Regions from separate parts of the Alteromonas sp. MmMcT2-2 genome, predicted to be linked through region 1. Evidence: predicted binding sites of a transcription regulator. Region 1 holds the regulator's gene; each other region holds the start of a gene.
What was found. Region 1 encodes LexA, which represses DNA repair genes until DNA is damaged. Its sites were predicted from a motif close to TACTGTATNNNNATACAGTA; they were not measured.
Positions count from the first base shown of each region.

Region 1 (8,244 bases):
TTGACACTAGTGACCAAAAGTATGTGGAAGACAAGCTCAATAAAACCAATCAGCGGATGCGTTTATTACTCGAGGCTTCAGAGTTAGGAACATGGGACTGGAACTTGGCCGCCGATGTTAATCAAGTCAACAAGCGCTGGTGCGACATTGTTGGTCTTGAGTATGAATACTATGACAGTGGCTCCCGCTTTTTTAGACAGCTCATTCATCCCGCGGATTACGTCAAAGTTGAAAAGCAGCTCAACATGCATCTAATTGGTAAGAGCAAAGTCTTTAACACCACATTTCGCATGAAACACACTGATGGCTCTTGGGTTTGGGTTGAAAGTTATGGGAAAACCGTTGAGACAGATGCCCAAGGTAAGCCGGTTCGTATAGCAGGTATTCATAGAGATATAACGCAACGAATGGAAAGCGAACTGCATGAGAGAAAGAAAACCCAGCTCCTTCAATTTATCAATAAAACCCGGGCATCATATCTGCAAAACAATGACTTGACGATGGCGTGTCAGTCCGTATTGGCCGAACTCATAGATATCTCAGATAGCCAGTTTGCCTTCGTCGGCCAAATGAAAGGAGACGGTAGCTCATCTAGACTTTTCATTCATGCGATTTCTGAAATTGTTTGGGATAACAGTAGCTTTTCTCAATATGCAGAATACAAAAAACGAAACCTCTACTTTAGTAACTTCGACAACCTTTTTGGAACCTCAATTTTAACGGGAGAAGTTACCATTAGTAATGCGCCAAACAGTCACCCTAATTCCAAAGGTGTTCCGCACGGTCATCCGCGCATTAGCCGATTTTTAGGCCTACCTATAAAAGTGAAAGATAAAGTAGTGGGAATGGTCGGTTTAGCGAATAAGTTTGATACCTACACTGACGAAGATGCTGAGTTTCTACAGCCCTTTTTAGATGCATTGGCTGGCTTGTTCTACGCAGTAGAGCTTGAGGAAGCCCGAGCCGTTGCTGAAGAGAAGCTTAGGCATTTGGCGATGACCGATTCTTTAACGGGCCTTTATAACCGACGCGCGTTCCTTGACGAGTGCATTTCATTTTCAAAACAACATTGTCGTGGATGTGTTGCTATCGTCGATATTGATCACTTCAAAAAAGTAAACGATACCTACGGTCACGATGCTGGAGATCAGGCGCTTATTGCTGTTGCGAGAAAAATAGCTAAACATAATCAAACGCCAAATGTCGTGGCTCGATTAGGAGGAGAAGAGTTTGCAATAGTCATGATAGGTGACAAGAAAGAAGAGATCCATAGGCAGCTAGAAGCACTGCGCATTGCTGTTGAAGAAGGAAGGGTGACCTACAAGACAGACACGATGAATTTATCGATCAGCATCGGCGCAACATTTATCAAAGACACCTTTGAGGCGGATTTCAGCGCCCTCTTATCGCTTGCTGACAAGGCGCTGTACAGAGCCAAGGAGCAGGGCAGAAACCAAGTCGTATGGGATGAATAATAATAGTACGTGGCTTCGCCTACATTAAATATAAGCGTATACGCCCAAGGCGCTGTTGCTAGATTGATAAAGTTAAGTTATAAAAAACGAATATTTTATTAAACTTAATAATTAGGCATGTTTTGAGCTTTTAACTAAAAAGCCAACATGCCTTTTAAATCAGGGACGATGTATGAAAACTTCGCGCTTGGGTTTTTCTGGCCTTTTTTCTCTTGTAGCTCTAACTGCGTGTGGTGGCGGAGGTGGCTCTGATTCTTCTCCACCTACAAACCCACCACCTCCACCTGAGCCGACAGCACTAGAAATTTTATCAAATCCTTTAGATTACTCAGTGTCACGACTAAACTCGGCGGCAACCACCTATGCTGATGCGAACTACAGTGGAGAAACGAAAGTCTCTACTGTGGATATCAGCGCAGTACAAGAGGTTTACATCACGCTCTTTGGTGACAATACAAGTGGCTCACCCTATGTAGATCAATATGATATCTACACCTTCCTAGATGAGAACGGCAACGTTGAAGGTACGACCGAGTGCTATGAATCAGGATCAGTAACATACTCAGGTAAGCTTGATGAAGACACGGGTAAAGGAACGATTACTGTAGACTATGATCAGTGCATTCAATATTACGACTCCACTCGGTATGACGGACAGTTTTCGCTAGTTATTACTGACGCAGGTGAAAACAGCTCCGAAGTAACGTCTTATTTCACTACTTTGTCTATGCTAGACGGTGGCGTGCGCACAACATTAAAAGGCTACTTAAGTGTTGATTTTCGCTACCGCCCACAAACAGGTACGTTTTATGAAGAGACGAGGCAGTATCTTACTGTCACGCACAATGGTGAAACTTACAAGGTCAGTGGCACATCAGCAGAAGGGGTGACAAACAACACCTTCGTGTCTGAACTTAATGGTTCAATCTACATTGCGTCTAAAGGCAAATTGGACTTTGCATATTCTTCTGATCAGGGCGACCTTCCCTATTCGTCATCTGGCTCGCTGGTCGTAAAAGGAGATAAAACGGCTGGAATTGACGTTATTGATGGCGCAGTTCGCTATGGCGAAGATAACAACGGCGATGATATTTACGATGTAGGTGTATACTTTAATAATCTAACAGCGTTTGCCAGCGGAAATCATACTGGCCTTGCGCTTTCAGATATCGATGCGATATCCGTACCTCCTGTAGTGAATCAGCCTTATTACTATGCCTATGAGACTGTCTATACCACAGATGAAGTCACCGTTGAGCCTGGCTACTATCATGATTCAGATACTCCCGACTCAGAGCTGGTGATTTCGTTTCGCTGGTATGTAAATGGTGTAGTCCTTGACGATGTTAATGGTACCACGCTCCCACCTTACAGCGCAGTCTTCGGTGATGAAGTTAAAGTTACCATGGTGGTGTCAGACGGTATTAACGTTGTTGAATCCCAGCCTACTTTCGTTGAGATCGGCAATTCTCCTATGACGCTCACTGCATCGAATATGCCTGAAGTAGTAACTGCGGGCGGATACGTAGAGTTTACCGTATCGATGAGTGACCCAGACAGAATTGACGATGACGTCGCGGGACAGCTTATTTCAGCGCCTCCCGGTGCTTCGTTAAATGCGGAAGGTCTGATGACCTGGAACGTACCTGCGAATCAACTTTTCAACGCTCAAACTTATATGTTTAGTTTCGCTAGCTTAGACGGAACTGAATCCCAACAAACGCTCGAAATCACTTCTTATGCGGACAAGGCCCCGGCTTATGCTCGTACTACTGTGATGACACCAATTTATAATCATGGCTTTGCTATTGCTTCGACCAATGGTGCAAGTGAACTTATCACGGTAAATGCTCGCAACGTGGGCGCATTTTCGCTAGAAGGTAATACGCTTAAAAATACCTATGTGTATCCGTATAAACTGCCTACTAAAGGCGAAATTAGAAGCGTGCATACCCAAGATGTTGATGGTGACAATAATGATGAAATCTACCTTCTTACTCAACAGGGATTGTCTGTAATAAAAGACCGCGAAAGTAACGCAGAAGCGGTGTTTATTATTGAAGATAGTATTATTTCTGGCTTATTTTATGACATCAATGGTGACGGGGTTGATGAAGTTGCTTATTTATATGGGAGCGAATATTACAATGCGACTTCTATTGCCATTGTAGATGTTCGCACAGGTGAGCAGTTGCAACAGTACGATATTGACGGCGTCAATAACCTTGCTTTTGGTAACGTAGATGATGACGCATCGATAGAAATGGTAACGAACAATGGTTATGTATTTGATATCGAAAGCGGTGCCAACCAATGGCTATACGGTAGCGGGTTCAGCGACGCATTTGTTGTGCTGGGTGATATGAATAACGATGGTGTAGATGAAATCATCGGTGCCGATAGTTGGAATGATATCTCAATCTACTCTGCAGTATCGAAAAGCAGTTTGGCAACGGCGGAACATGGTGACATTTGTGATATCGCCTATAGTAAAGAAAGCCCAGCTACAGAAGGAATAGTGGTTGTCTCCGAGTGTCAGTGGGGACAAGTTAGAGGTTTTGCATTAGAAGCGGGACAAATCTCTGAGCAGTGGGCTCTTAACCACAACACTTACAGTGGCATGTCACTTCTCATTGACGATTTAGACAATGACAATGTGGACGACATTATTTGGACTGGTGAGAATCAAATTTTAGTAGCGCAACAAGATGCCAACGGTGAATATGCCTTGTCAGATATAAAAGGTGCGCCGCGCGCTAGTAGATATCATGCCGCGGGTTGGGCACCTTATGGCGATAATGATGAAAGAGCCGTCTTTGTTAGCGATACAAGTAGTTACGAATCATCTATTCAGATTTTATCGGTAGATAAAGAGGATAACTTTGCGATAAGTGCTGAGGTTGGCGAAGATGTCTATAACTATAGCAAACCGGTCGTTACAGACTACAACAATGACGGTGTGGGTGAGTTACTAATAGGGGCACTGGATTATAGTTCGTCGTTTAATGTCGTGAGACTTACAGATAACGCTATTCAGTGGACACTGAACAATAATCAGAATAGTGAAATTTCGTTTATTGAAGCCATTGACGTAAATAACGACAGTTACGCCGATGCAGTTATTATTGAGAACAATCGACTTAAAGCGTTTGATATCGAGAATCAGGTGCTTATCGACTCAATCATTAACGATTTTTCAATTAATGCGCTTGCTGCCTCTGAAAAAGACGGTGTGCATTATTTTGCTGTTGGGGGCTATAGTTCGCTCAAGCTCTATAAAATGCAGGATGGTGAATTTGTTGGATTGAATGAATTGGAAACCAATTGTGACCAATTGCTCACGGTAAATTTTGATAGTGATAGCGAACTTGAATTTGCGTGTTTAAATAGAAACTACAACACCATCAATGTTTATGACGTGGCGAGCGATGCATTAGAACTCAAAGACGCTATAGCACCGTCATTCTACCCTCAGTATATAGCGGCTGTTCCAACTAAGTCGTCTAATCAGTCGATTCTCGCTATCTACCAGCCTAACGAGAATGACTATTCGTACAATTATTATGACAGCATCGCATATCGCGTGGTTGAGATTGATAATAAAGGCAATGTGGTGTGGCAAAGCCCTGGACTTGGGCTCGATAATGTTGAAGGCATGCGCACACGTCAAAATAGTGATGGGGAGCTGGAGTTACAAATTAGTAACCCGAACATGGCTCTTCTCGTAAAATAAGAAGAAAGCACTTGTCGTAGGCTATTGCAGATCGCAAAAGACGCGGCAAGTGCTTGTTATTTAGTTTTAGGTGTATATACTTACAGGAACTGTATGAACAGACAGGTCTTTTATGCGCCCACTCACAGCTCGACAAACCGAAGTTTTAGAACTTATTAAAACAACCATGTTAGAAACGGGAATGCCGCCTACTCGTGCGGAAATAGCCCGTCAGCTTGGCTTTCGTTCTGCTAATGCAGCAGAGGAACATTTGAAAGCATTGGCGCGTAAAGGCGTGATTGAAATTTTGCCTGGTACGTCTCGTGGCATTAAGCTCAATATCCCTCTTGATAACGACGCACAAGAAGAAGAAGGCCTACCGTTAATTGGGCGTGTTGCAGCCGGTGAGCCGATCTTGGCGCAAGAGCATGTTGAATCGCACTACAAAGTCGATCCTGCACTGTTTCAACCCCATGCCGACTTTTTGCTACGCGTTAACGGTATGAGCATGAAAGACATTGGTATTTTAGACGGTGATCTTCTCGCTGTTCATCGCACCACTGATGTACACAACGGTCAGGTGGTTGTGGCGCGTGTAGATGAAGACGTCACCGTAAAGCGTCTAGAGAAACGCGGGCGTGAAGTATTGCTTCATGCTGAGAATGATGAGTTTGCACCAATAAAAGTTGATTTGGCGACTGAACATTTTGCGATAGAAGGCATTGCGGTGGGTGTGATCAGAAACGCTGACTGGATGTAGTATTTTAGCTTGTTTGTATAAAAGCGGCGCGTTAGCCGCTTTTTTTATGTCTTTTGTTCCTGTTTTTTTCTTCAATCTGCCAACTTAGGTTTTATCCTGCCCAGCAAACCTGTTGGTTTTCTGCGCGCTTATTTTTATCATTACTCACGTTATTCTTTCTATGAATGCTTCAAGTATTTTCCATTTTTTATTTTGAATTTTGTTTGAAATCGACATTGAGTCATCGATTACTTATTGATTTCTTAACTAGTTAGTCGAGCATTTACTTTAACCCCGTGTTCAAAATGCCTGTTTGATTCCAAGGGCATCCCACAGCAATGGCTTTCTCTTTTTGCACGTGAAATCCCCCGCGACCATTTTAGTAAATGATTAAAAATTAACCACTTCGTTAAATTTTTAATAGAAAAGACTAGACGGCACGACATTATTGCGCAATTCTTATACAGAGATCAACAAAATAATAACAATGGCTCTAAATTTGTTTTACAAGTTGAGGTTATGGGTCAATCGTTCGCAAACCATTTGGTAGGGCATCGCGCAAATTAATCAGCGTCTTTGACCACGCCATTACGGAGGTGCTGAGTGAAACAACTAACGACCGTTTTCGCAAAATGGTGTTCTAGTATACCAATTTTGCTTTTTTCCCCTTTGCTTTTTGCGCAAGAAGCAAGCGAAGAAGCCTCTTCGCTTAATTTGAGACGCGGTGCTACCGACATCAGTGGGCAGGTATACGACCTCCATATGTTGATGTTCTTCATTTGTGTAGGTATCGCGGTTGTAGTTTTTGGCGTGATGTTCGCCTCAATGTATCTACATAGAAAGTCCCGTGGTGCCAAGCCAGCTAATTTTCACGAAAACGTGAAGGTCGAAATTGCTTGGACCGTTATTCCTTTCCTTATTCTTATTTTCATGGCGGTACCCGCAGCGAATACTCTAATTGCTATGGAAGACACGTCTGAGCCTGACATGACGGTGTTAGTAACAGGCTCTCAATGGAAATGGCACTACAAGTACATGGATAGCGATGTAGAGTTTTATTCTTTACTCGCCACTCAGCGCGAGCAAATAGAAAACAAATTTCAGAAAACAGATAACTACCTGCTGGAAGTCGACCGTCCCTTGGTTATTCCTACTGGGAAAAAAGTACGCTTTCTTATTACTTCTGACGACGTTATCCACTCTTGGTGGGTTCCTGACTTTGCCGTGAAAAAAGATGCCAACCCCGGCTTTATTAACGAGTCTTGGGCCAAGGTGAATGAGCCGGGTATTTATCGCGGACAGTGCGCAGAGCTTTGTGGTAAAGACCATGGCTATATGCCGGTTGTGGTAATTGCTAAAGAACCCGCCGAGTTTGAAAAGTGGATGGGCGAACAAGAAGAGATTGTTCGTAAAGCAAAAGAAGAAGAGCAGCGTCTACTTTCTATGAATATGTCTATGGATGAACTGATGAAAGAGGGCGAGCGAGTATACAACGCAACGTGCGCTGCTTGCCATATGCCAAATGGTGAAGGTTTACCTGGCGTGTTCCCGGCATTAAAAGGCAGCAAGATGGTACTAGAAGATCAGCAAGGTCACATTGACATCGTGCTGCATGGAAAGTCAGGAACAGCCATGCAAGCGTTTGGAAAAATGCTAAGTCTTAAGGAAATTGCCGCCGTAGTCACTTACGAGCGAAATGCCTGGGGCAATAAAACTGGCGATATGGTTCAAGCCAAAGATGTCAACGCAGTGGCAAACGGAAACTAGGAGCAGACAATGAGCAAAGCAACTGAAGTTATTTCGCCAGATACCTCTGCGCCTCACAGTGGTCAAGTAAATGGTGGTCACCTACATGATGACCATGAACACCACGATCATATTCCTAAAGGGATAACGCGTTGGTTGTTTACCACTAACCACAAAGACATAGGCACACTGTATCTGTGGTTTGCCTTTATTATGTTTTTAGTTGGTGGTGCGATGGCCATGGTGATCCGCGCTGAACTATTCCAACCCGGTCTACAAATTGTAGAGCCAAACTTCTTTAACCAAATGACTACGGTACACGGGCTTATCATGGTATTTGGTGCAGTAATGCCTGCCTTTACTGGGCTCGCAAACTGGCTTATTCCCATGATGATCGGCGCCCCTGACATGGCGTTACCGCGCATGAATAACTGGAGCTTCTGGATTTTACCAGGTGCCTTTCTCATTCTATTGAGCTCGCTCTTTATGGAAGGCGGCGGCCCTGCTTTTGGATGGACTTTCTACGCGCCCCTTTCAACGACTTACAGTGGCGATTCGACAGCGTTGTTTGT
Region 1 covers NZ_JAKRFA010000001.1:363,558-371,801, reverse strand. The annotation lists gene MHM99_RS01560 (diguanylate cyclase) at 1-1,475, shown strand, start outside; gene MHM99_RS01555 (hypothetical protein) at 1,648-5,208, shown strand; gene lexA (transcriptional repressor LexA) at 5,321-5,947, shown strand; gene coxB (cytochrome c oxidase subunit II) at 6,530-7,693, shown strand; gene ctaD (cytochrome c oxidase subunit I) at 7,703-8,244, shown strand, end outside.

Region 2 (8,244 bases), on a different contig from region 1:
CTATCTATCTGTGCGTAATAGGTTGATTCAAAAATATGCCCAGCAATTAACAAAGAAATGATAGCTGCTATTTGTAGTCGCGGAAATTCCCACACTCTTACTAACCAGTGAGAAGAAGGAAGCAAAGGGGCCCAGCTTACGGCTATAAATAAGACTGAAACAGCAGTAAGTGCAGTATCCATGTCTAGTTGGTCCTTGAGTTTAATTAACGAAAAACACTCCACATGTTGCTTCTGTCTGCAAAATTAAATTGATGACTATAGCTAGGGCCTGTTGACCTTTGGTGTACGAATTTTGGTCTAAATGGAAGCCTTTTGAATGTTCTCGATTTAGAACCACTAAACCGTCAAACATTCGCCTTGTCTAGATGGCACACAGACCGCTGCAAAAATGTACAACAAAGGTCAACAGGCCCCAGTGAAGCGACACAAATCGTTATAACTACGGCAGCTTTGTGAAATAAGTTTAACCTAAGTATCACTGTAACTTAGCGGCGGCCAACGACAAAAAGTTATCCCCTAGTACAATTGATAGGTGCTTTTCTTAAGTGAAGTTGACGAGTTTTGGGCATTAACAAAATTAAGTAAAAAGTTCTCAAACAAAGGCAAAGTTTGCAAAACAAAACTTACTTAACTAGCCCTGGATATTAATATTTATCATATAAAACAATGTCTTATTTTGTTGGCAAGGAATTGGCATGACTATCTACGAGTTTCGACAAAGGAGAAATGTTATGAAACGTTCACTTATTTCTATGATTGTTGCTACAACTTTGACTACAGCTGCATATGCAGGTGACATGGACACAGACAGCGCAAGTAATAAATGGGAGAAAGGTGCCAAAGACGCATGGATTGATGGCAAAGCAGAGGCAACGCTGTTGTTCAATGGTAACCTTGATTCATTCGACATTAATACTGACGTTAAAAACGGTAATGTCGTTCTTACTGGTAAGGTTGAGAACTCTGTTGATAAAAAGCTAGCGGAAGAGCTAGTTGCGAATATTGACGGTGTAACGTCTGTAGACAACAAGCTAACGGTTGTCTCTGACAAAGATATGGAAGGCGACATGTCAGATGACATGGAAGATACTGTTGACGAAGGCACAAGCGAGTTAACTGACGCCAAAATCGCCACAGTAATCAAAACTCGTCTTCTTATGGATACCGATATTTCAGGTTTCGACATCGATGTTGACGTAGAAAACGGTGTAGTAACACTGACTGGCGACGTTGATTCTGATGCTGAGCGTGACCTAGCTGTGGAAATTGCTAAGAATGCGTCTGACGTGAAAGATGTTGAAAGCAACCTTCGTGTAGTTACTGAAACTGCGATGAACTAATATCATTGTTGCTTTACACAAAAAAGGGGCCTCGGCCCCTTTTTTTTGGTCACGTTTTACAGAGCTTTTCAAATCGCAATAAACAAAGGAAGCACAGCTGCTAATATTTGTCAGGAGAACTTATTCACCATTCTCCACCTTTTTTCCATTTAGTATCATCTTACGTGCTCTAGCATCCGATTGGCGTATCATATCGTTAATAAGCGACGTCTCAGGCATATTCTTCCAGTATTTTTTTGGCATTGAACTTAACAATGCCTTTGTTTTTACGCGGGCAGGATTAAATATATTTGCATAATACGTAAGCCAGTATTTTTCAATTCTGTCATCATTCGGAATGATACTTGGATCAGGATTATCTTCCAAAACAAGTGTTTTAGTATTCCAATGCGCAGCTCGATAAGGGGTAAGTATTGACCAACACATATTTTTAAAACGAGTCTGAAAAAAATCGAGCTTCAATTCCAAGCTGAAGTGTTCTGGTTCATACCACGCAATAAAATGCTCTTGTCCGTCAAGTACAACTTCTCGAAATCTCAAAAAAGCACTTATCTTATATGCATCGCGTTTTACTGCTTTAGCCAGCACGTTGAGACGCAACACATCTTCGTCAGTTTTTAAGTGAATAAGGTTTCTGTTTTCGAAAACTACTCGCCATAAAACGCGGTAACATAAAGCGAAACGATCGGGGGCTTGGTGGCATAACGCATACTTCAACAGCGTTAAAACTGATCTGGGAATTCTGAAATTCGTTTGGCTTTCACCAATAGCGTTGGACGAATCGGTCACGGCAAACAAGTCGTCTTGGTTAGATTGCGAAGTTTGCCATGTAACGTTCTCGGGAGGTATGTGTTGGGCTAGACATTCTCTCGATGCTTTTCGCCATTCGTCGTATCCGGGCACTGATGAAATTGTTACTTTTTTCATTGCGGTACCAATTAGATTAGGCGCTGAACAATTCAAACTGTTTTGGTTGTTTAAATTGCTGTTCAAAGTTACTGCTATCGAGCAAATGTATAGCGGGGGAATAATCGCTAACAGTAATGAACGGTTTTAATTTTTGTAAGGGTAAACGCATTTTTGTGAGATCGAACCAGCTAAGCTTCGTGTAACGTCGAATAGCCAGAATTTTTTGTACTGTGCGTGCTCCCAGTCCAGGAACTCGCAATAAAAGTAGCTTGTCAGCTTTGTTTAAATCGATGGGAAATATGTGGCGATTGCGTAGCGCCCACGCAAGCTTGGGGTCGTGCTCCATATCTAGCATGTCGTTGTGTACGATTTCATCTAAACCAAATCCATAAAAGCGCAGGAGCCAATCGGCCTGATAAAGTCGGTGTTCACGGATAAGTGGTGCCGGTTTAAGAGGCAAGACTTCAGACGCATCTGGGATGGGCGAAAATGCAGAATAATAAACGCGCCGCAATTTTTGTTGACCATACAGTTTGACACTCGTGCCAAGGATAACTTTATCATTTGAGTCATCGGCTCCTATGATCATCTGGGTGGACTGTCCGCCAGGAGCAAAGCGAGGTGGACGTTTACCCGAGTAGGTTTTATCTACTTTGTGTTCATTTATTTTGTCTTTCAATGTATTCATTGAACCGTGAATTTCACCAAGGTCTTTTTCCGGGGCGTATTTGTTCAGCGAATTTTGCGTCGGCATTTCGATGTTTATACTTAGCCTATCGGCATATAAGCCAGCTTCAGCCTGTAGTTCAGGAGATGCATTCGGAATGGTCTTAAGATGAATGTATCCTTTAAATCCGTGATCAACGCGAAGAGACTTCGCGATGCGTACCATGCTCTCCATAGTCAGGTCAGGAGAGCCGACAATACCGGAACTTAAAAATAATCCCTCAATGTAGTTACGCTTATAAAAATTAAGCGTTAAATCAACTGTTTCTTTAACGGTAAAACGCGCTCGTTGAACGTTGCTAGACACCCTATTGATGCAGTAATGGCAATCGTATATGCAATAGTTGGTCATTAGGATCTTAAGTAATGATACGCATCGACCATCAGGGGTAAAGCTGTGACATATCCCTGACCCTCCTGTGAGCGAACCTATTCCTGTTTTGTCAGTTTTACCTGCTTTTCGTTTACCGGCGGAGCCACTTGCGCAAGAAGCATCATACTTAGCGGCATCTGAAAGAATTTCGAGTTTTTGAATGAGTTTGTCATGCATCGCAAATGGTCACTTTCTCTAGGCAAATGTACGTGGTAGACGGTCTGAAAAAAAACAAGATTCCATACCAGTACTTTGCTTGTTGTGGTATATCTCAATACTGTATAAGTGTACAGTATTAAGGGGAGTGAGTTTATTAAATTTGAAAGGAAAATTTTATCTTGCTGTGTGTAGAAAGTACCTTATACAACTTTAGTATAAGTTTTGGGTTGGTCTAAGCTGCTGAAAAATAAAGATTAACTATATGGTGCGGAAGGTGCATATGGTTAAGTAGATATGAGTGAATTACTTGATGTATTGAATAGACGAAAGTTTGTATTGTCAGGCAGAAAACATCTGCTGCAACGTGAAAGCTAGAAACTTAAATAGTCGAATGACTCAATACATTGGTGATAAATACTTCTAATTAAGTGGATTGTAGCGAGCTTATCGATACAAGTGCAAAATCGTTCAAGGAGTGGGGCATGAACTTTTTAAAGTGGGTTTATTCAGGCTTAGTGGTATCAGCAATCATTGTTATAGTCGGTGTAATTGGGCAAGGAAAGCTATCCGTAAGCCAAGCATCAGCTGATGACGAACAGCGCCCCGTTCACATGGATATTCAAAAAGTACAGCGCAACTTCTCATTGGTAGAATTTGATTTGTCGAAAAAGGCACATCTATTGAGAAAAACGCGTGTAGAGCACTACATTGCACAGGCTAAGCAAGCCGATTTAAGAGGTTGGAAATTTAAGCGTGATGAGTTTGTTGAGCGCGCCGAAAATATTCTAAATCACCATCTTACTCAATACGCGAATGATGTTAGTCAAGATGCGGAAACTTATACCGCTCAAGCAATCTAATACAAAGGCTATACATGAAAACGCGCCCTACATTCTTACAATGTAGGGCGCGTTTTTCGGTTGAGTGTTTTCCAAATTTATTCCGACAGCGCAGAAATATAAGCTCTTACCACTTTTTCAACAAAGGCCTGACAATCTTTGGCCGTGGTTGGGTCATATTCACCATGGTTGGTAATGTTGTTCGATAATACGCGAATACCTAAAAAGGGAACGTGGTAGGCATGTGCAATCTGCGCTGCAGAAGCGGTTTCCATTTCTTCCACACTCGTTCCCATATTCTTATGGAGCCATGCTATTCGATCTAACTCATTATTCCAAAAGTTACCACTGCCAATCGTTCCTTTAACGACGTTCCCGCGTTTGTACTGCTTGGATAGCGATAGAGCTAGGTTGATGAGCTGTTTGTCTCCTAAATAAAAACGCAACTTTTCTGCGTCTTTAGCGCTACTTCCTTCTCCCGCGCTGCCTTCTGACGCCATAAGATCCATCGGTAGCCAATTAAACGGATGAGAACCTTCTCCTTGAGCTAGCTTGGGCGTTTTAAAGTTGGATGCATTAATACTGCGTTCGCCAAGAACAATATCACCAACTTTTAAGGAAGGATCGTGGCCACCTGATGTTCCCTGATTGATGATAAGGCGAGGGTGGTATCTCTCTATGCCAATAGCGGTGGCGGCCGCTGTATTTTCTAAACCCTTACCGGTTTTAGCTACCACAATGGGATACCCGTCTAGTGTCCCTTTATAGAATACCGCATTACCTGAATACTCTGTTGTAGTGTTATCCAAAAGCGCAGCAAAGTATTCGGCTTCAATGGGCATGGGGCCTTGAATCATTATTGGCTGTAACGGAGCGTTCTGTGAAGCTACTTCTACACGCTTCATGGTGTGTACGTGCTGTGTATTTGCCCATACGCTATGAGTGAAAAGTGCCAAGAGCGTTATAATTGCTGAAAAACGTGTGTAGCGATTGAAAACTAGCTGCATGTCTATCCTTATTTTTGTCGTTGTTGTCCCGAGGAGTGTTAACGAATTCTCGTTGTTTTGTTGGATATGTTTCTTGTAATTTTGATACTGACTTAGATGAGTGTTCTTATTATAAGCGTCAGCTTACCACTGCTTTAGTAAATTACAGGCAAAAAAAAGCGAAGCATTTGCTTCGCTTTAATAGTGTATTCGTCGCTATTCGACTTCTACGATTTTAAGGGTATTGGTCGCGCCCACTTTTTCCATTTCATCGCCGTAAGTCAGGATGATACTGTCGCCGCTTTTCACTAACCCTTTCTCTTTAAGTGATGCAATGACATCGTACTTCAATTTGCCAGGTTCACTGTTTGAAGAGTCAAAGAAAACCGGCTTAACGCCGCGGCAAAGCGCCATCGTGTTAAGCGTTGATTCGTGACGAGACATCGCAATAATTGGCAGAGATGTAGTAATGCGAGACATTAACGTTGGTGTAGTTCCACTTTCAGTTAAACCTACAATCGCTTTAACACTTGGCAAGTGGTTCGCAGCGTAAACCGCTGACAGAGCAATTGACTCGCTAGTAGAAGAAAACTGCTGATCCATGCGGTGCTTGGAAATTTTAACGCTTGGATGTGTTTCCGCGCCTTCACAAACACGAGCCATAGCTGCAACTGTTTCAATAGGGAAATTACCCGCCGCTGTTTCAGCTGAAAGCATTACCGCGTCAGTGCCGTCTAGTACAGCGTTTGCAACGTCCATTACTTCTGCACGTGTAGGCATAGGGCTGTCAATCATCGACTCCATCATTTGCGTCGCGGTGATCACAACCTTGTTGAGCTGGCGAGAACGGGCAATCAGTTTCTTTTGAACACCAACAAGTTCCGCATCGCCAATTTCTACACCCAAGTCACCACGAGCAACCATTACCGCATCTGAAGCGCTGATGATATCCGTCATGGCTTCGTTAGACGCCACCGTTTCAGCACGCTCGACCTTTGCACAAATTTTTGCGTAGCAGCCAGCTGCTTCGGCAAGTTCTCGCGCGTAGTTCAAGTCTGCGCCGCTGCGAGGAAATGACACTGCAAGGTAATCAACACCAATTTTCGCGGCGGTTTTAATGTCTTCTTTGTCTTTTTCGGTAAGTGCATCTGCAGAAAGACCACCGCCTTGACGGTTAATGCCTTTATTGTTTGAAAGCTTGCCGCCTACTGTTACTTCAGTAATCACTTTGCGGCCTTCAACGCCAGTTACTCGAAGCTGAATACGACCGTCATCAAGAAGCAGAATATCGCCTGCTGATACATCATCAGGAAGCGCTTTGTAATCAATACCTACTTGATTAATATCACCTTCGTCGCGGCCTAATTCAGCGTCTAGAATGAATTTTGCGCCAACCTCTAAACGAACTGCACCTTCGGCAAAACGAGCAACACGGATTTTAGGGCCCTGAAGATCACCTAAAATCGCTACGTATTTACCTAGGTTCTTTGCTGCCTGACGAACGCGCTTTGCACGTTCAATGTGGTCTTCGGCTTGTCCGTGTGAAAAGTTCATGCGCACAGTGTTTGCGCCTGCGGCAATAAGTGCCTGAATCTTTTCAAGTGAGTCGGTTGCAGGTCCTAGGGTGGCAAGAATTTTCGTTCTTCTGGTCATGTGATTCCGTCGCTGTTTCTAAGTTAGAAAAGACAAAGAGTGATAGGCTACGCGTTTATACGGTATGCCTGTAATCGCTTTACGTAATTTTATTACAGAATAATAGTTGAATTTGACAAAAATGTGAATGAAATAAACAAAAACGCCTAACTGGCTCGACCAGTTAGGCGTTTTCGCTGATTTATTGAACCAATATTGCTACGGTAGGTGGTTCTTATTTGATCACGTGGGAAGAAAATTACTCACCACGCTTTTCATAACGTGAACCACGCAGCGTATCCTTTACTCGCTTGAGATTCTCTCTGAACTTGTTGCCGCGGCGCAGTGTAAAGCCGGTTGCCAGTACATCAATTAGCGTGAGCTGTGCGATGCGAGAGGCCATAGGCATATACATATCAGTATCTTCCGGCACTTCCAGCGATAACACGTAACTGCACTCTTGTGCCAGCGGGCTATCTGCTGAGGTAATTCCTACTACAGTAGCGTCGTTCATGCGGGCAATTTGCGCTATTTCTACTAAGCTTTTAGTTCGGCCCGTATGGCTAATCAATACAACAACATCGCCATCTGAACAGTTCATGCAGCTCATGCGCTGCATCAGAATATCTTCAAAGTAGACCACTGGAACATTGAAGCGGAAAAACTTATTTAGTGCATCGTGTGCCACTGAAGCTGAAGCGCCTAAGCCGAAAAATGAAATTTTCTGTGCTTGTGTAAGTAAATCAACAACGCGATTTACCACGTTCACATCCACAGATTGGCGCGCCACTTCCAGGGACGCCATGGTCGATTCGAATATCTTATTGGTATATTCGTCTGGGCTGTCGTTTTCATCAACATGGCGGTTTACATAAGGCGTGCCGTTAGCCAGGCTCTGCGCTAAATGCAGTTTAAAGTCTGGGAAGCCTTTAGTATCAAGTCTTCGGCAGAAACGGTTTACGGTAGGCTCACTAACATCCGACATCTTAGCGAGAGTTGCTATACTCGAATGAATGGCCGTTTGTGGGTTAGCTAGAATTACTTCAGCTACCTTTTTCTCAGATTTACTGAATGCCGCTTGGTTTTGTGTAATTTTTTCTAAAATGTTCATACAGATATAGCAATTAGTTAGCACAATTTATTGTAAGGTACACCCGTAATAGTACCCAATGTGACGTCTGTGACAAGAAAAATGTAATTTTTTGACAATTTTTGTTATTTCAATCGGGTTAAATGAGGGTAAACTGAGGGAAACAGTAAAGATTCAGATCCTATAGT
Region 2 covers NZ_JAKRFA010000018.1:65,980-74,223, reverse strand. The annotation lists gene MHM99_RS12035 (endonuclease/exonuclease/phosphatase family protein) at 1-182, opposite strand, end outside; gene MHM99_RS12030 (BON domain-containing protein) at 734-1,342, shown strand; gene MHM99_RS12025 (TIGR03915 family putative DNA repair protein) at 1,463-2,269, opposite strand; gene MHM99_RS12020 (putative DNA modification/repair radical SAM protein) at 2,286-3,527, opposite strand; gene MHM99_RS12015 (hypothetical protein) at 3,992-4,369, shown strand; gene MHM99_RS12010 (5'-methylthioadenosine/S-adenosylhomocysteine nucleosidase) at 4,447-5,355, opposite strand; gene pyk (pyruvate kinase) at 5,551-6,987, opposite strand; gene MHM99_RS12000 (MurR/RpiR family transcriptional regulator) at 7,226-8,077, opposite strand.
Region 2: the regulator LexA is predicted to act here: its motif matches at 3,626-3,645, upstream of MHM99_RS12020 (putative DNA modification/repair radical SAM protein).

Region 3 (8,244 bases), on a different contig from region 1:
CCAACATGATGATTTGCTACACCGATGGCCGTATTAATGGCTTTATCCGTAGTGGATTTACGCGTAAGCCAACTGAGCAGTTCAATGAACAATGGGCTGCTTTCAAGCAAATGTTTGTTTAGAACCCAATTAAGTTACGACTAAGGGTTACGACTAAGGCGCTTTCAAGCGCCTTTTTTCTTGCTTGTTCCCATCCTATATTGCATTGACACCTTTCAAAATTAATGTGAAAAGTGTGATGAAATCAAATAGCTGCCGAGCTCAGCCCTCAGCGTTCCAACATGCACATAATTCATTATTTCAGTCACTGTCCGTAAGCTACAGGCACAAAAAAAGCAGCATAAAAATGCTGCTTTTTAATGTTTAATAAATATGGACTTACTTGCTAAACGTGTTTCCAAAGAAATCGCCGTCGTTCCACTTAGGCTTGTTCTTTTGGTTTGCTAGTGTCCAACCAATTTGCGCGTTAACCTTGGTGAAAGTCTCTGCTGCATTCCAGTTGAATGGCTGGTTAATGTCGTCGCTAGGCTTATGGTAGTGCGTAGATAAGAACTGACCAAACACCTTGCTGCCATCTACGTTAGGATCTTTAGACTTCAGACCCGGCACCATAAACACTGACGGCACACCTTGCTTTACAAACGCATAGTGATCTGAGCGAGTGAATAACGCTTGCTCAGGCCATGGGTCAGGGCTTAGTTCAATGTTGGCATTCGCCGCCGCTTTTTCCACTGACTCTTGCAAATCACTGTGGTTCGCGCCAAACGCAATAACGTCTGCAAACTCGTAAGTCAAAATTGGCATATCTAGATTTACGTTCGCCACCATTGAAGTAACCGGTACAGTTGGATTACGAGCAAAATAGTCTGCACCTAGCAGGCCCTTCTCTTCACCCGTTACCGATACGAACAGAATTGAGCGCTTTGGCTTTTCTTCCATTTCGCTAAACAGGCGTGCAGTTTCTAACATCACTGACGTACCAGACGCATTGTCCATGGCGCCATTGTTAATGTTGTCTTTCTTTACGGTCTTGGCAAAACCAATATGGTCAGAGTGAGCAGAGAAAACCACATACTCGTTTTTAAGCTCTGGGTCAGAACCTTCAAGTACACCCACAACATTTGGGCTAGTGATGGTGTCGTGTACGCTCGTCTTACTGATATCAACCACACCGTTTAACGCAAAGCCTTGCGGTACTTTGTCGGCTTCAAGCTGTGCATAAACGTCATCAAGGCTCTTTTCTGCGCCTTCAAATAACTTACGCGCAGCGCCTTCACTCATGTAAGCGCCACCTTTAAGCTGAGAAAAGCTGTTTGCAGGCTGACCACTGTCGTCTAACCATGCCATACGCGGCGTATGGATGTAGTTCAAACGGCTTTGATAAGGGCGTACCTTTTCATTTTTAGGCGTTGTGATAGTGATCATGCCAATAGCGCCATTGTCTACCGCATACTTTTGCTTTTGATAGCCAGACGCAAAGTGAGCGCCCTCTTCTGATGGAAAGTCGCTTGGCTTACCAGCAAGCGCTACAACAACCTTACCTTTTACATCTAAGTCTTTGTAATCGTTGTGAGATAGCTCATCAGCCACAATGCCGTAGCCCACAAAGACCATTTCACCTTTTACATTAGCTTCAGTGCTAAGCAAACTTGGGCTAGCTAAATACTCTTTCGGATAGTCAAACTCGACGGTTTCGCCGTTTTGCGTGAAAGTAAACTTGGGAGACTCTTGAACCAGATTCGCTTTGCGAAACGCTACGTTTTGCATGTAGCCGTCTGTACCCGCTGGCTTCAAACCATATTTAGCAAATTCGGTCGCAATATATAGCGCCGCAATTTCATGGCCACGAGAGCCCGTGTCACGACCTTCAAGCAAATCATCTGCTAGGAAAAACAGGTGCGATTTGATTCGCTGTGTATCAGGGTTAAAAGCATTGTCTGTCGATGCGTGGTTATGGGCAGTAGCAGCAAAGGTCATTGCTGTCATTGCACTACCTATAAGGAGTTTTTTTATCATTCTAATTTCACCATATAACTAAGTGTGCATCATGGTAACGCAGTTGATAGGCGGAATACCATTAAACTACTAACGTTTACCATGTGTTTCCTACCGTTGCTCGCATTTTATGAGCAAGGTAAAATTGTTAACCACATACCGGCTCAGCTTCCGGGTGTTTTTATATTTTTTAGTGAAGAGCAGCATCTATGTCAAAAGACGACATTCTTTACCGCGTTCAGTTCATCAGCAACGGTGAGCGCTATGAGTTATACGTAAAAAGCCTTATGCAGGGCGCTTTGTTTGGCTTTATCGAGATAGGTGACTTTGTGTGGGATACTCACACAAGTGTTGTTGTAGACCCTAGTCATGAAAAGTTGAAAACCGAATTTTCTGAAGTAACAAAAACTTATGTACCGATGCACAACATTTTGCGCATTGACGCCGTAAATAAAAAAGGTTCAGCCAAAATTACTAAATTAGAAAATAAATCTGATAAAGTAACTGCTTTCCCTAGTCCAATATATACACCAACGAAAGAGTAACCGCCGGGTCATTCCGGTGAAGGTTGCCGGAGACCCTTATGTATCGCTATGTTTTAGCAGCATTATTATTTATTTGCAGCGTTAGCTCATCTGCAAAGGACCTTAACGATGAAAGCTTGTATCAACTACTTGATGACATTTGGCAATACGAGCTTTCGGTTTCCCCGCTTCTAGCTTCTCGCGAAGGCGATACTTCACTCGCTCACGTATTACCAGACAACTCTCCCAAAGCCCTGAAAGCACAAAATGAACAATGGCGTACTTTTCAAAAGGCCTTAAGTCAGTATAAAAAAGAAGACATCTCTACTGATGCTTATATTGCCTTGCTGATGCAACAATATCGTTTAGCTAACTATGTGGACGAATATACGTATCGCGCGCATTTAGTGCCTATCAATTCAGAATATGGCTTTCACGGTGCAATGGCCTCGCTTCCTAATTTATCCACCTTTAAGCGCGTAGAAGATTATCAGGCCTACATTAGCCGCCTAAATGCGCTTAAGCCTTATTTTGACCAACAAATTGCGTATATGAAACAGGCGCTAAAAGAAGGCTACACGCAGCCTAAAGTCGTGCTGAAAGGGTTTGAGAACTCGGTGGCGTCATACATTGTTGAAAATGCCGAGGACAGTGGCTTTTATTCTCCATTTACCCGTTTTCCAGAGTACTTTACTGCCGAGCAAAAATCAGCGCTAACGGAGCAAGGCAAGGCAGCCATAAACAGCAGCGTATTGCCTGCATATCAAATGTTCTACGATTTCATGGTAGACGAATACATTCCCAACGCCCGTGAAGATATTGCCGCGAATAACTGGCCTGATGGCGTGGCGTATTACGCCAATAGAGCCAAGCATTACACCACCACGGATATGACGCCTCAGGAAATCCATGATTTAGGTTTGTCTGAAGTAAAACGCATTCGCGCGCAAATGCAGCAAATTGTGGATGAGCTTGGCTTTGATGGCGACATTAACGACTTCATTGCGTTTTTACGCGAAGACCCGCAATTCTATGCCACCAGCGCTGAAGATTTACTAAAAGAGGCGTCGTTCATTGCAAAGAAAATGGACGCAAAGCTTCCTTCGCTCTTTGAGTATCTGCCAAGAACACCCTACGGTGTAGCGCCTGTACCAGACGCTATCGCGCCCAAATATACAACGGGCCGTTACATTCATCCTAGCCGCGATGATCAGCCAGGATATTACTGGGTAAACACGTATGCCCTCGATAAGCGCCCTTTGTATGCATTGCCTGCACTGACCTTGCACGAAGCAGTGCCTGGCCACCATCTTCAAATATCGTTGGCAGCAGAGCTTGAAGACTTACCTATGGTACGTCGTAACACCTATATTTCAGCGTTTGGTGAAGGCTGGGGTCTGTACTCTGAGTTTTTAGGTATTGAAGCAGGTATTTACGAAACGCCGTACGACAACTTCGGTCGCTTAAGCTACGAAATGTGGCGTGCGTGTCGCTTGGTTGTGGATACCGGTATGCACACGATGGGCTGGAGCCGTCAACAAGCGGTTGATTATATGATGGAAAACACCGCGCTTTCAGAACACAACGTAAATACTGAAATAGACCGCTATATCTCTTGGCCAGCGCAAGCCTTGTCTTACAAGATTGGTGAAATCAAAATTAAAGGCCTTCGCAAGAAAGCAGAGAAAGCATTAGGCGAGCGTTTTGATGTGCGTAAATTCCACCGCGCCGTGTTAGAAAACGGCTCAGTTCCACTGTTTATCTTGGAGCAAAACATCAATACGTTTATAGAAGAACAAAAGGCACAATAAACATGATCGTTGCATTTGGTGTTATTGGATTACTTATCCTGTTTTTAATTTACTTTGTGCTGCGAGCGCAGAATTTACAGAAAGAGCTGGCGCTATTGCGTCACTCGAATAAACAGACCAACAACAAGGTTACGTATGCTTATCGCAACCTTGTTCTTGTTACAGATGCGTTAGAGAAAAATCTTACTGCGCGTATTGAAAGTGCCTATAAAAGCCGCCTTATCGACCAAACTCAATACAATGCGCTGCACCCGCTTATGCGCAACTTTTCGACTATCGTCATGGCCTGTTGTGAGAAAGGGATGTCATTTGAGGAGTCACTGAATAAGGTGCTGCTTAATGAAGAAGTGACGCTTGAGGAAATTCGTGAGGTGGTGAAAGCATTCCCTAGCAACGTACGTATGGTGTGGTCAAAAAATACGGCCGACGGCTTCATTGCTTTTTGCCAAACCGTTACAGCAACAGTAAGTGGCACGACTACAAAGGCTCAAAAAGAACCATCTGAAGAGTAACATTTTACTCTATGTCTCTCGTTAGCGCTTATACAGCGCTAACTGTATGGCAGGGTCGTCTGCTTTGCTATGTAGTAAGGCCTGCGACCCTAGCCATGTTCCCACTCTTTTAAAAGTTTAATCTTTTTACCTTTCCAAACTAATCAGTAAGTTAGCGTTTAAAACAACAAGTCAAAAACCTTTTGTCTTGAAAAGGGTTATTGCTGCACTATAATACTGTATAAAAATACAGTTTATTTTGAGTGCCATGAATAAATCGTTATCCGTGCTTAATAACCACCCGCATATTTGGCGGGCCAGAGATCAGAGACAAAGTGAAACCAAGTTTTCACTGGGTTTTCCGCGTCTGGATAAAGCACTTAACGGTGGCGTTACATCTACAGGTCTTGTCCGTATCTCTTCGTTAACCGGCATGGGTGAACTTTCACTCTTTAAACAGGTTATATGCCAACACCGTACGCATAAGCTGGTGGTATTTATTAACCCTCCCGGGCTACTACAGTCGCCGTGGTTAGAAAACTTGGGGCTTAAAGCGCAACAAGTTCTGGTAGTAAAACCAAGTTCTGAACAAGAGTCGTTGTGGGCAGCAGAGCAATGTTTAAAAAGTACGGCTTGCCATTGCGTAGTGCTGTGGAGTAATGCTGTAAATCAAAAAGAAGCACGACGCCTACAGGTAGCAGCAACGCATAATGATGCGCTGTGCTTACTGTATACTCCACCGCAACAGCAGGCATCACAGTTAGGTTATCCGAAGGCCAGCTTAAGTGATTCACAAGCCAACCTGTCGAATCAAAGCGACAGTGCATTACCCATTACGTTGGATATCGCGCTAAAGGGTAAACCCCACGCTTTGGCGGTGAACATACGCAAGCAGCGTCATGGGTGGCCCAAAGATAACATTGTTATTTCCCATCGGTGGACCCCCGACAATCACGCCATTAAATGGGCCATGGCACACAACACGCTTTCCGATCAGGCATTACACTCTGTGAGCTAATGATGCTGTGGGCTTATATTTACTGCTATCAACTAACTTTAGACAGCCATATCAAAGCGGCTAGAAGTAAGCGTGCACATAGCCAATTGCCGAAGCACGAAACTAACAACCAGTATTCAGCGTTAGCGTCGAATACTCCCGTTGCAGTGTACTGCAGTAAAACAAACAAAATTACGCAGTGTAATGATATTGCGAAAAAAGAAGGCATTGAAATTGGGCATGGGCTAGCCCAAGCAGCGGCGTTATGCCCTTACGTGCATATTCTGCCTTTCAGTGAAGAAGCCGAAAAGCATATGCTGACGCAGTTAGCCCATCGGCTTTATCCACTGGCTTCTGATATCGTATTAGACAACCACATTCACTCAAATAGTTTCAGCGGTCTGGCAGTAAGGCTAGATAACCTAACTCATTACTATGGCGGTCATAAGCCACTGTGGAAAACTTTAACCCAAGCTCTGGCAGAAGCAGATATTCGTTATCATTTTGCTAGCGCATGGACAATTGAGGCCGCAAAAGTATTAGCGCTTCATAAATTTAATACCTACTTGCATACATCCGATGACATAAAAAAAGCGCTAAGTACGTGCCCGCTTTCTATTACGGCTCTATCACCTAAAGTCATTGACTCGTTGGCAAGGGTGGGCGTTTCCTGCGTACAACAGCTGTTGGCAATGCCGGTACAAGAACTGGGTCGGCGCTTTGACAATAACACTATTATGTATCTTACTGCGTTAAGGGGAGAAACCTTTCCACGGGTTACATTATTTAGGCCTTTGGAGCACTTCGATAACTTTATCCTATTGCCTTTTGATATTGAAAACACGCAGCATCTAACCCCTTTTGTCAGCCAGCAGTTTGAGCATTTGTCTCACTATTTACGGGCAAGAAACTTATATACATCCAGCATCAGTGTACATATTCATTTCAGAGAAGCACCTGTAATGGATATTAATATACGTTCGGCACTGCCTCAGTCTTCAGTACAAAGTTGGCTGCCCTTGTTTAGTCTTAAAACTGAGAATCTGGTGTTGCCTGAGCCAGCTACAGCCATTGCGCTTACCTGTCAGCAATTTGAAGAAATGGATACGCAGAATGGCGACTTTTTTAGCGACAGATTTAACGATATTGCACAAAAGCAATTAATTGGGCGCTTAAACGCGAAGCTAGGCGATAACAGTACGTTTCAACCTCGCGCTGCCGACAGCCATCAGTTTGAATATATGACGGTGACGGAGTCGAGCACCGGTAACTGCACCCGTAATTATGCTTATAGCAGTGACATTACGCCCACCTTCACTTTTGATGTACCTAAACCGCTTATTCAGGCTACCCAAATTTGCTTTGGCCCCGTGCGATTACACAGTGAGTGGTGGCATGACAGCCCAACAAAGCGTGATTATTTCATCGCCCAAACTGAGCAATGCGTAAGGCTTTTAGTGTTTAAAGATGAAGAGAGCCGCTGGTGGGTGCAGGGCCTTTTTTGTTAGCGGTATGCGGTTAAAGAAAAAGGTAAAGGCTATATCATGAAATACAGTGAGCTCTTTTGCCAAAGCAATTATAGCTTTCTTTGCGGTGCCTCTTCCCCCGCAGAGCTTGTTACCACGGCTTCTTTCCTTGGTTACGACGCGCTTGCCATTACCGATGAATGCTCAGTAGCGGGGGTGGTACGGGCTTTCGACGAAATTAAGCATCAGGGCCTACCGATTACGCTTATTGTGGGTAGTTACTTTGTATTTGATGACACTTTATCTTTTGTGCTGTTGTGCCCGAACAAAGCGGCCTATAGCGAACTATGCCGAATTATTACTAACGCGAGGCGTCGCTCTGATAAAGGTGAATACCAACTGGCCGAGTGGGACTTGCGTACCATTCGCCATTGCAAATTCATTTGGCTACCAAGCGGCAAAGAAGCTAAAGACAAGCATTGGGCTGAATGGCTGCAAAAACACCCTAGTATTGATGCCTATATTGGCGCTCAGCGCCTATTAGACGGAAGGGATCACCACAGGTTTGCGCATTACAATCATCTGCAGTCTGCCTACTCTTTCCCTGTTATTGCCTGTACAGGTGTACTCATGCATCACGCTGACAGACTGCCGCTTCAACATGTATTGCATGCTATTAACGTGCATACCAGTGTAGACAAAATAGGTCGGGATGCGTTGAGTAATGCAGAGCGTAGTCTGCGAACCGTACAAAAAATTAAGAAGCTTTACCCTGAGAAATGGATTGCCAATACCAATGCCCTTGCTCACGCTTTCACATTTTCTTTAGAAGAGCTGCGCTACCACTATCCTGCGGAGCTTGTACCTGAAGGGTATACGCCCACTTCGTATTTGCGGGAACGTGTAGAGGCCGGTATAAAAGTGCGCTTTCCTGAAGGTATAACCCCTGATATTCGCCAA
Region 3 covers NZ_JAKRFA010000021.1:4,926-13,169, reverse strand. The annotation lists gene slmA (nucleoid occlusion factor SlmA) at 1-122, shown strand, start outside; gene MHM99_RS12885 (M28 family metallopeptidase) at 379-2,016, opposite strand; gene MHM99_RS12880 (DUF1820 family protein) at 2,205-2,540, shown strand; gene MHM99_RS12875 (DUF885 domain-containing protein) at 2,579-4,330, shown strand; gene MHM99_RS12870 (hypothetical protein) at 4,333-4,842, shown strand; gene MHM99_RS12865 (recombinase RecA) at 5,090-5,839, shown strand; gene MHM99_RS12860 (DNA polymerase Y family protein) at 5,839-7,326, shown strand; gene MHM99_RS12855 (error-prone DNA polymerase) at 7,363-8,244, shown strand, end outside.
Region 3: the regulator LexA is predicted to act here: its motif matches at 5,057-5,076, upstream of MHM99_RS12865 (recombinase RecA).

Region 4 (8,244 bases), on a different contig from region 1:
GTCGTGCGGGTGGCTCACCATACGCATATAGCCAAGGGCGTCTTTAATTTCTTGGCGTTCGAAGAAGCGCAGACCGCCGTATATGCGATACGCCAGCCCTTCGTGTAGCAAGGCTTCTTCCAGTACTCGAGACTGGGCGTTGTTTCGATAAAGAATGGCGGTATCAGTAAGGGCGTTGCCTTGATTAAGCCAATCTTTGATTTTCGAAACAATAAAGCGCGCTTCATCTAGCTCGTTGAAACCCGCATATACAGAAATAAGCTCGCCTTGCGCGTCTTCCGTCCAAAGTTCTTTCCCTAAACGGCCCGTATTGTTGTCGATAACTGTGTTCGCCGCTTTAAGAATGTTTCCTGTAGAGCGGTAATTCTGCTCAAGGCGAATAGTAGTAGGCTCGTTGAAGTCTTTCAGGAAGTGCTGAATATTATCTACGTTCGCGCCGCGCCAGCCGTAAATAGACTGATCGTCGTCGCCAACAATCATAATGTTATTATTACCACCACTACACAGCATACGAAGCCATGCATATTGGATATTGTTGGTATCTTGGAATTCGTCTACCAACACTGCACGGAAACGACGTTGATAGTGGGCTAATACTTCTGGGTTTTTAGCCCATAATTCATGTGCGCGTAGCAACAGTTCAGCAAAATCTACCAAGCCTGAACGGTCGCAAGCGTCTTGATAAGCTGCATAGACTTCGCGCATGGTCTTTTGAATATGATCGCCGTGGGTTTCAATGTGCTGAGGGCGCAAGCCTTCGTCTTTGTTGCCATTTATGTACCACTGAATTTGACGAGGTGCCCAATGCTTTTCGTCCAGGTTCATGGCCTTCAGAATGCGGCGAATAAGTCGATACTGATCATCCGAATCAATTATCTGGAAATTCTCAGGCAAGTTGGCTTCTGCATGGTGCGCGCGTAGTAAGCGATGCGCAAGCCCGTGGAAGGTACCAATCCACATATTGTGCAGGCTGCGACCCATCAACGACTCTATTCGGCCGCGCATTTCTTTGGCTGCTTTATTGGTAAAGGTCACTGCCAAAATAGAAAAAGGAGCGATGTTTTCGACTTCCATTAACCACGCAATGCGATGCACTAATACGCGGGTTTTACCACTGCCCGCGCCAGCCAAAACTAGGGCGTTAGATAGTGGGGCTGCTACTGCTTCACGCTGTTTGTCGTTTAGCTCGTCTAGCAGTCGAGATACATCCATAGTGTGGTACCTGTTAGTTGATAGTGTTATACATTCAGCAGCGCGCTATTATGCCACCTGCCTGTTAATTTATACAGTCCAGTTTTTCCCAGTGAAGATAAACATCAACGGCATTATACGTTCGTGTGCAATCATGATTTTAAGTATTAGTTAATGAAAGATACGAGTGCTCTAAACGTTCTATTAAATTAATGGAAGCACTCAATTAGACGCAGCGAGAGAGCAGAGTGCTTCAACGATGTATACATGTACGATACGGTTATTAGCTATAACGAATTAATTCGATAAATTGATCGAATTATGCGCTTGGTCGGTATCACATCGGTATTGCATCACATCAAACTCAGGTAAACTTTTACGCGTTCCCTTTTGTCAGCATAGATATGCCCAGCAAGGAACAAGTTTAGATTGCTTACCCAATTTTCTGATAGAACACAGCATTTATATATAACGGGACATGCTCATGACCGCACTTACAACGCCCATCGATTTTTGGTCTACGCTAAAACAAGAAGCGCAAGTTGTTGCTGAAAAAGAGCCTTTGCTGTCTAGCTATGTGCATGCCAGTGTTCTTGCACATCACAACTTTGAATCGTCGCTTAGTTTTATTCTGTCGAACAAAATGGCAGACGACGTCATGCCTGCGCTCGCCATTCGTGAAGTTTTCGATGAAGCTTACTTACTTGAGCCTGGCATCAGCGAAGCGGCTATTGCTGACATTCTAGCGATTAAGGCGCGGGATGCGGCGGTCAACGATTACCTTACTCCCTTACTTCACTTTAAAGGTTTTCATGCTGTGCAAGTACATCGCATGGCGCATTACCTTTGGGTTCATGGGCGTCATCAGCTTGCTTTATTCTTACAAAGCCGCAACTCGGCAAGCTTTGGTGTAGATATCCACCCTGCTGCGCGTATAGGTAAAGGCGTCATGTTTGACCACGCAACTGGTATTGTAGTGGGCGAAACTGCAGTAGTTGAAGACAACGTGTCTATTTTGCAGAGCGTTACATTAGGTGGTACCGGTAACGAGTCGGGCGACCGTCACCCTAAAATTCGCCAAGGCGTGTTAATTGGCGCTGGCGCCAAGATCCTTGGAAATATTGAGATAGGTGAAGGCTCAAAAGTAGGCGCAGGTAGCGTTGTACTTAATAGCGTTCCCGCTCACGTTACTGTGGTGGGTGTTCCAGCTAAAGTGGTTGGGAGACCGGTTTGTCAAAGCCCATGTGAATCCATGCGCCAAAACGTACTAGAAGATAACTCCCACCCCATTATTTGAGGGTTATTGTGTTGCCACCTTTTTCTTTTGATGCGTAGAGCGCGCGGTCGGCGCGCTGAATAAGTGTCTCGAGTGTATCGCTTTGCTGCATAAGAGTGACGCCGAAGCTCGATGATAATGACACTTCTGAAATAACGATTGCGTTTATTCCTTCACGTACTTTTTCCACCAAATTAAGGGCGTTTTGCTCGCTGATATTAGGCAGAAGCAGTACAAATTCGTCGCCGCCGAAACGGGCAAAAACATCCGCTTTACGCACAATATCCTTCGTCACCTGACTTAGTCGGCGCAATGCGTTGTCGCCGTCTACATGACCTAATTCGTCATTAATACGTTTAAACTTATCTAAATCAAACATAACAAAATAAAGCGAACTTCCCGATTCACGGCTCTGAGCCATTTCAAGTGCGCTGCGCTGGGCCAAATACTCCCGCGTATAAGCTTGGGTTAAGGTATCCACAAAAACACGGTCTTTGAGCAGAGCATTGTCTGCTTGTAACTGAGGAATGGCTATACCAAATAAAGCGTTGGCTGCAATAACGTTGAGTGCAAACTGATACACTTTGACGTAATCCATTAAAGCGAATATATGCACCAGCAAAACAATGCTTAGGCTGCTTATTGCAAGGCTTATAACATTGCGCTTCGTACTTTCAGTACACGCTATCCACATGTGGGTAATGGCGAGAAAAAAGATAGCAAATGCACTGTCACGAGACTGGGTAAGTTTTGCCAGTAACATGACGAATAGTATGAGGGCCAAATTGACTGCCACTTTTTTAAAGTAGCTGTGTAAATCGGATGAAGCGCAGTTAGAAAATGCCAAGAGGTCTATTTTAGAAGCCGCACTTATTTTTACTAACAAGCCAGCACAAAGAGGTGCAAGCACTACAACACCAGCCATATCCCCTATCCAAAAGGGCAGCATTGCCTCTTTAATATCCGCAGCTGACATCTGATTAGTGAGAACAAGTGAACCAATGACAAGTTGCGTGGCAACTAACGACGAAATACAGCCGATAATTAAGAACGAGACGATTAATTGGGGTGTGGTGACGTCGGGTTTTCTCAATAGATGGCCGAGAACACTGGCTCCTGCATAGTAAGGGAGCATATGTGCAACGCCGAATAACACGCCGCCCCACATCATTTCTACGTTACTTAACGGCAGCAAGTAGTTATGACCATTCCAGACGGTAATCGCAATGGCCGCCACCATAATAGGCACTACCGCGCGCCAACCTAAAACTAAGAAGCATGCAAGGGTGTAGCCTGCCGCAGGAAACCAAACACTGGCGTGTTCAGTGTATTCAACAATGCGTCCAATTTGCCATATGGCAATCCAAGACAAGATAATAAATATATCTTGATACAAGCCAGACAGTGGCTTAAACGGCCAAAAAGAACGACCTGTCTCGGCATGTTCATGAACATTCGAGGTTGGCTTATCTACCTTGGACGCTTGTTGCGACCTTGACTTCGAGATAGCAGGTTTTTCCATGAGGACACAAAAACTACGACTTCAGTTTTCAGTGTATAACGAGTGAGCGTTAAAATCTATACACCCTAAGTGCGGCTCTCTAGACCTTTAATAATGCGGCTTACTCAAAGGTTCACATCCCGTAAAAGAATGAGTAGTAAAGGTCTGTATTTTCGAGATAAATAGCGCCTAGACAAATTGAATAAGCTCTTCTAATGAATCAAGCTGAACGTGTGGAAGTACTGAAACGGGTTCTAATTTCAACTGCATTGGACGATTACATGCAAACCATGCCGACTGATAGCCTGCATTAATGGCACCGAACACGTCTTTAATAATATTATCGCCCACATGTAAAATGTGCGGCGGCGTTACCTTTATCAGTGAGGCCGCTTCATCAAACATGTTTTGAGCAGGCTTCATAGGCCGTTCCACACTGGCGTGTAAGATCGCCGTGAAGTAACGGTCTAACCCTACTTTTTGCGCGTTTACATTGCCGTTAGTAATACCAACGAGCGGTAAGTGCTGGCTAAGTTTATCGAGGGTGTGGTGCACATTACTGGCTAATGCAAAATCGCTTCTAGCGTCATAAAAACAATTAAAGCAGTTGTCTACAGCAGCACGTAATGCAGTGTCTTCTGTAGGGACTATTGATAACTGGTTTGCTGGCGTGCCAGATAGTGCAGCGCTTAAAACAACGCGACGAAGCTGCCCCATATCAGAAGCCAACCGCGCGTCTTTGGCGATAGCCGCACGTTTAAGCTGTAGCCAATCAAGTGATGTTAGCTTAGCTGCCTGTTGGTGATGTTCAGCAATATGCGCTTGAAGGGCTTGCTCTGCGCATCGAATAATAGGTTCATTATTGTAAAGGGTGTCATCAAGGTCGAAGGTCATAGCCTCGACACTATTGATAGACCTGAAAAACTGCATTGGGAAACCTTCTAGTAGCGTTATTTCTTATGTGCGCGAGGGTGAGCCGCGTCATAAACATTAGCGAGATGCTGAAAATCCAGATGGGTATAAACTTGTGTCGTTGACAAGTTAGCATGACCTAATAGCTCTTGAACCGCACGCAAATCTCCGCTGGATTCTAATACGTGGGTAGCAAAGGAATGGCGCAGTTTGTGAGGGCTTACTTTTTGTGACAGAGACTGTTCGCTTGCCATTTTATCGAGGCGATTAGCGACTTGTCGATTGGATATGCGGGTTTTGCGCTTACTCACAAAGACCGCACTTTCGTATGGTGATGCGTAGGCAGGGCGTACCTTTAACCACGCGTTAAGTGCTTTTTGTGCGTGTCGGCCTAACGGAAGTATTCGCTGTTTACTTCCTTTACCCATGACCTTCACCGTACCGTCCTTTAGACAGTCGGCCAAATTGAGCCCAGTCAGTTCGCTTAAGCGCAGTCCACAGCCATAAAGTAGCTCAAACATAGCCACATCACGTAATTGCATACCCTCATCGTCGTCACTGCTTCGGGGGGAGGCATTAAGAAGCTGCTGCATTTCATCCACGCTTAGTTGCTTAGGCAATGGCTTCCCTTGCTTCGGAGCTTGAATACCTTCTACAGGGTTGCTGAATAGTTGCTGATGATCGATAAGATATTGGCAGAAGGTTCTAAGTGCCGATAGGCGCAATGCTATACTGCGCGGGCTGTGCCCTGACATCTTTGCATCAGCCATTACCCGCTTTATGTCGCTTGGCGTTAGTCCCGACCACTCGTAAAGCCCAAGTAACTTTGCAACTTCGGTAAGCTGGCGCTGGTAGTTTTTGATGGTGTGAAGAGATAGCCCACGCTCCACCTGTAGATGTAGCAGAAACTTATCTAGCCATTGCTGGCAAGGCTCGCTTATCAATGCGTCCGTAGACACTACACCTAATATCCCATCATTTCAGGCAAGATGATATTAAGCACTTGCTGAAGCTGTTGAAGTAACAGGGTGTCCATATCTGGAGTGAAGTGGCTGGCGTCACTGCTGCTAATACCTAAAATACCGAGTTCACGGTTGTCACCAAGCAGCATTAGCGCTACAGACTCCGCAGGGCTTTCTCCGAAAAGAAGCTGGCGTTCGTGCTGAGATAATCGACCAAAGAAAAAGTTGGTACTTTTAAAGCGTTTTTCAGTAAATAAACGTTGCTGTAGTTCGGGGATCGCGTGCGGACCTTTAAAGCTTTTAATGACCGCCGCCGACAATTGTAAACGCTCTTGAAGCACATCTTCCAAAGTAAACTGAACTTCGGCAACACTTTCACAGCGCAGAAGCTGCACGTTTAAATCGGTGTAAACGCGATATATTTTTTCGTTTTGTTTAGCGATGCTCACCAGCTGATTGAGTTTAAAATTAAGCTGCCTAACTTTCTTTCGAAGCTGATCGCTTTGAATTTCTACCAGTGAAACACTGCCTTTCTGCTCGTGGGGAAGCTTAATTTTTTCAAGAAGGTCGGAGTGCTCGGCAAAGAACTCAGGGTTTTGTAACAAGAACGCGCGCACATCGGCACTCGACAATTCCGTTGTGTCGTTAAATGGCTCAATCAATTGCGTAGCGTTAGACTGCCCTGATAATTCGCTCATAGATTTATATGTCCGTCGTACACGTGCTCAGCAGGCCCTGTCATTTTTAACACGTTATCTGGGCCAGGCCAGCGTATACGTAAACTGCCTCCGGGTAAGTCTACCCGCACATCTTTTCCTAATTTACCCTGAATCTGGCCAATTGCAACCGCCGCACAAGCGCCGCTACCACAGGCCAAGGTTTCACCTGAACCTCGTTCAAATACGCGAAGTTTAATGTGTGACTCATTGATTATTTGCATAAAGCCAACGTTTACGCCTTCAGGGAAGCGTTCGTGCTTTTCAACAAGCGGACCAATCTCGGCCACATTAGCAGTATCAACATCGTCGACTTCCATCACGCAATGTGGGTTACCCATCGATGCCGACCCAATGAATAGCGTGCTCTCGCCGACTCGCAATATGTAGGTGTTTTCTTGCTTATTGGCTTTAAGTGGAATATTCGCAGGTTCGAATTCAGGTTTACCCATGTTCACAGTAACCTGACCATCTTTCTCAAGATACAGCACCATTTTTCCAGCTTTGGTGCTTACGATAATTTTGTTGCGATTAATGAGACCTTTTTGCTTAACAAAACGTGCGAAGCAGCGTGCGCCATTGCCACACTGTTCTACTTCCGAACCGTCCGCGTTGAAGATACGATAGTGGAAGTCTTGTTCAGGATCGTAAGGCGGTTCCACCATCAACAGCTGGTCGAAGCCAATGCCGAAGTTTCGGTTAGCCAGTTGCTGAATTTTTTCTTTAGAGAAAAAGACGTTCTGAGTAACGTTATCAATAACCATGAAATCGTTACCCAAACCGTGCATTTTAGAAAATTGAACCTGCATTAAACGCGCATCTATCTTGTTAGTTTGTCTCTAGTTTACGGAAGTTTGTACTCACCTTGCCAGAGATCTTTTTGTTTTTCTCTTTCGCGAACCACAATTGCTTTGTCACCGTCTACCATAATCTCGGCTGGACGACAGCGGCTGTTGTAGTTTGACGCCATAACAAAACCATAGGCACCGGCGCTGCGAACTGCAAGTAAGTCTGTTGGTTCAATGGCTAATTCACGATCTTTTCCTATAAAGTCACCAGTTTCACACACTGGGCCTACTACATCGTAAATACGTGGTGTTGCCGTAGTTTCTTCTTTTACAGGAATAATTTTTTGCCAAGCTGAGTAAAGTGCAGGGCGTAATAAGTCGTTCATTGCAGCGTCGACAATGGCGAAGCTTTTTTCTTCACCTTCTTTAATGAATTCAACTTCGGTAACTAAAATACCAGCGTTTGCTGCAATAGCGCGGCCTGGCTCAAGAATAAGCTTTAGGTTTTCACGGCCTACCATTTTTTCAGCCATGGCTTGTGCATAGGCTTTAGGATGAGGTGGTTGCTCGTTGTTATAAGTAACGCCAAGACCACCGCCCACATCTAAATGTTCAATGATAATGTTACGTTCAGCTAATTCATCAATAAGCAAAAGTAGGCGCTCCAAGGCGTCTACGAATGGGCCGATTTCTGTGAGCTGTGAGCCGATATGGCAGTCCATACCAACAACATTTAAATGAGGTAGCGATGCGGCCAATTCATAGGTAGCAAGCGCTCGCTCACGGGCAATACCGAATTTATTTGCCTTCAAGCCTGTAGAAATATAAGGGTGAGTTTTGGCATCCACATCCGGGTTTATGCGCAGTGAAATAGGGGCTTTCGTGCCCATTTCGCCTG
Region 4 covers NZ_JAKRFA010000009.1:85,019-93,262, forward strand. The annotation lists gene uvrD (DNA helicase II) at 1-1,212, opposite strand, end outside; gene cysE (serine O-acetyltransferase) at 1,676-2,488, shown strand; gene MHM99_RS07905 (diguanylate cyclase) at 2,481-3,989, opposite strand; gene MHM99_RS07910 (HAD-IA family hydrolase) at 4,158-4,898, opposite strand; gene xerC (tyrosine recombinase XerC) at 4,919-5,839, opposite strand; gene MHM99_RS07920 (DUF484 family protein) at 5,845-6,540, opposite strand; gene dapF (diaminopimelate epimerase) at 6,537-7,367, opposite strand; gene lysA (diaminopimelate decarboxylase) at 7,403-8,244, opposite strand, start outside.
Region 4: the regulator LexA is predicted to act here: its motif matches at 1,272-1,291, upstream of uvrD (DNA helicase II).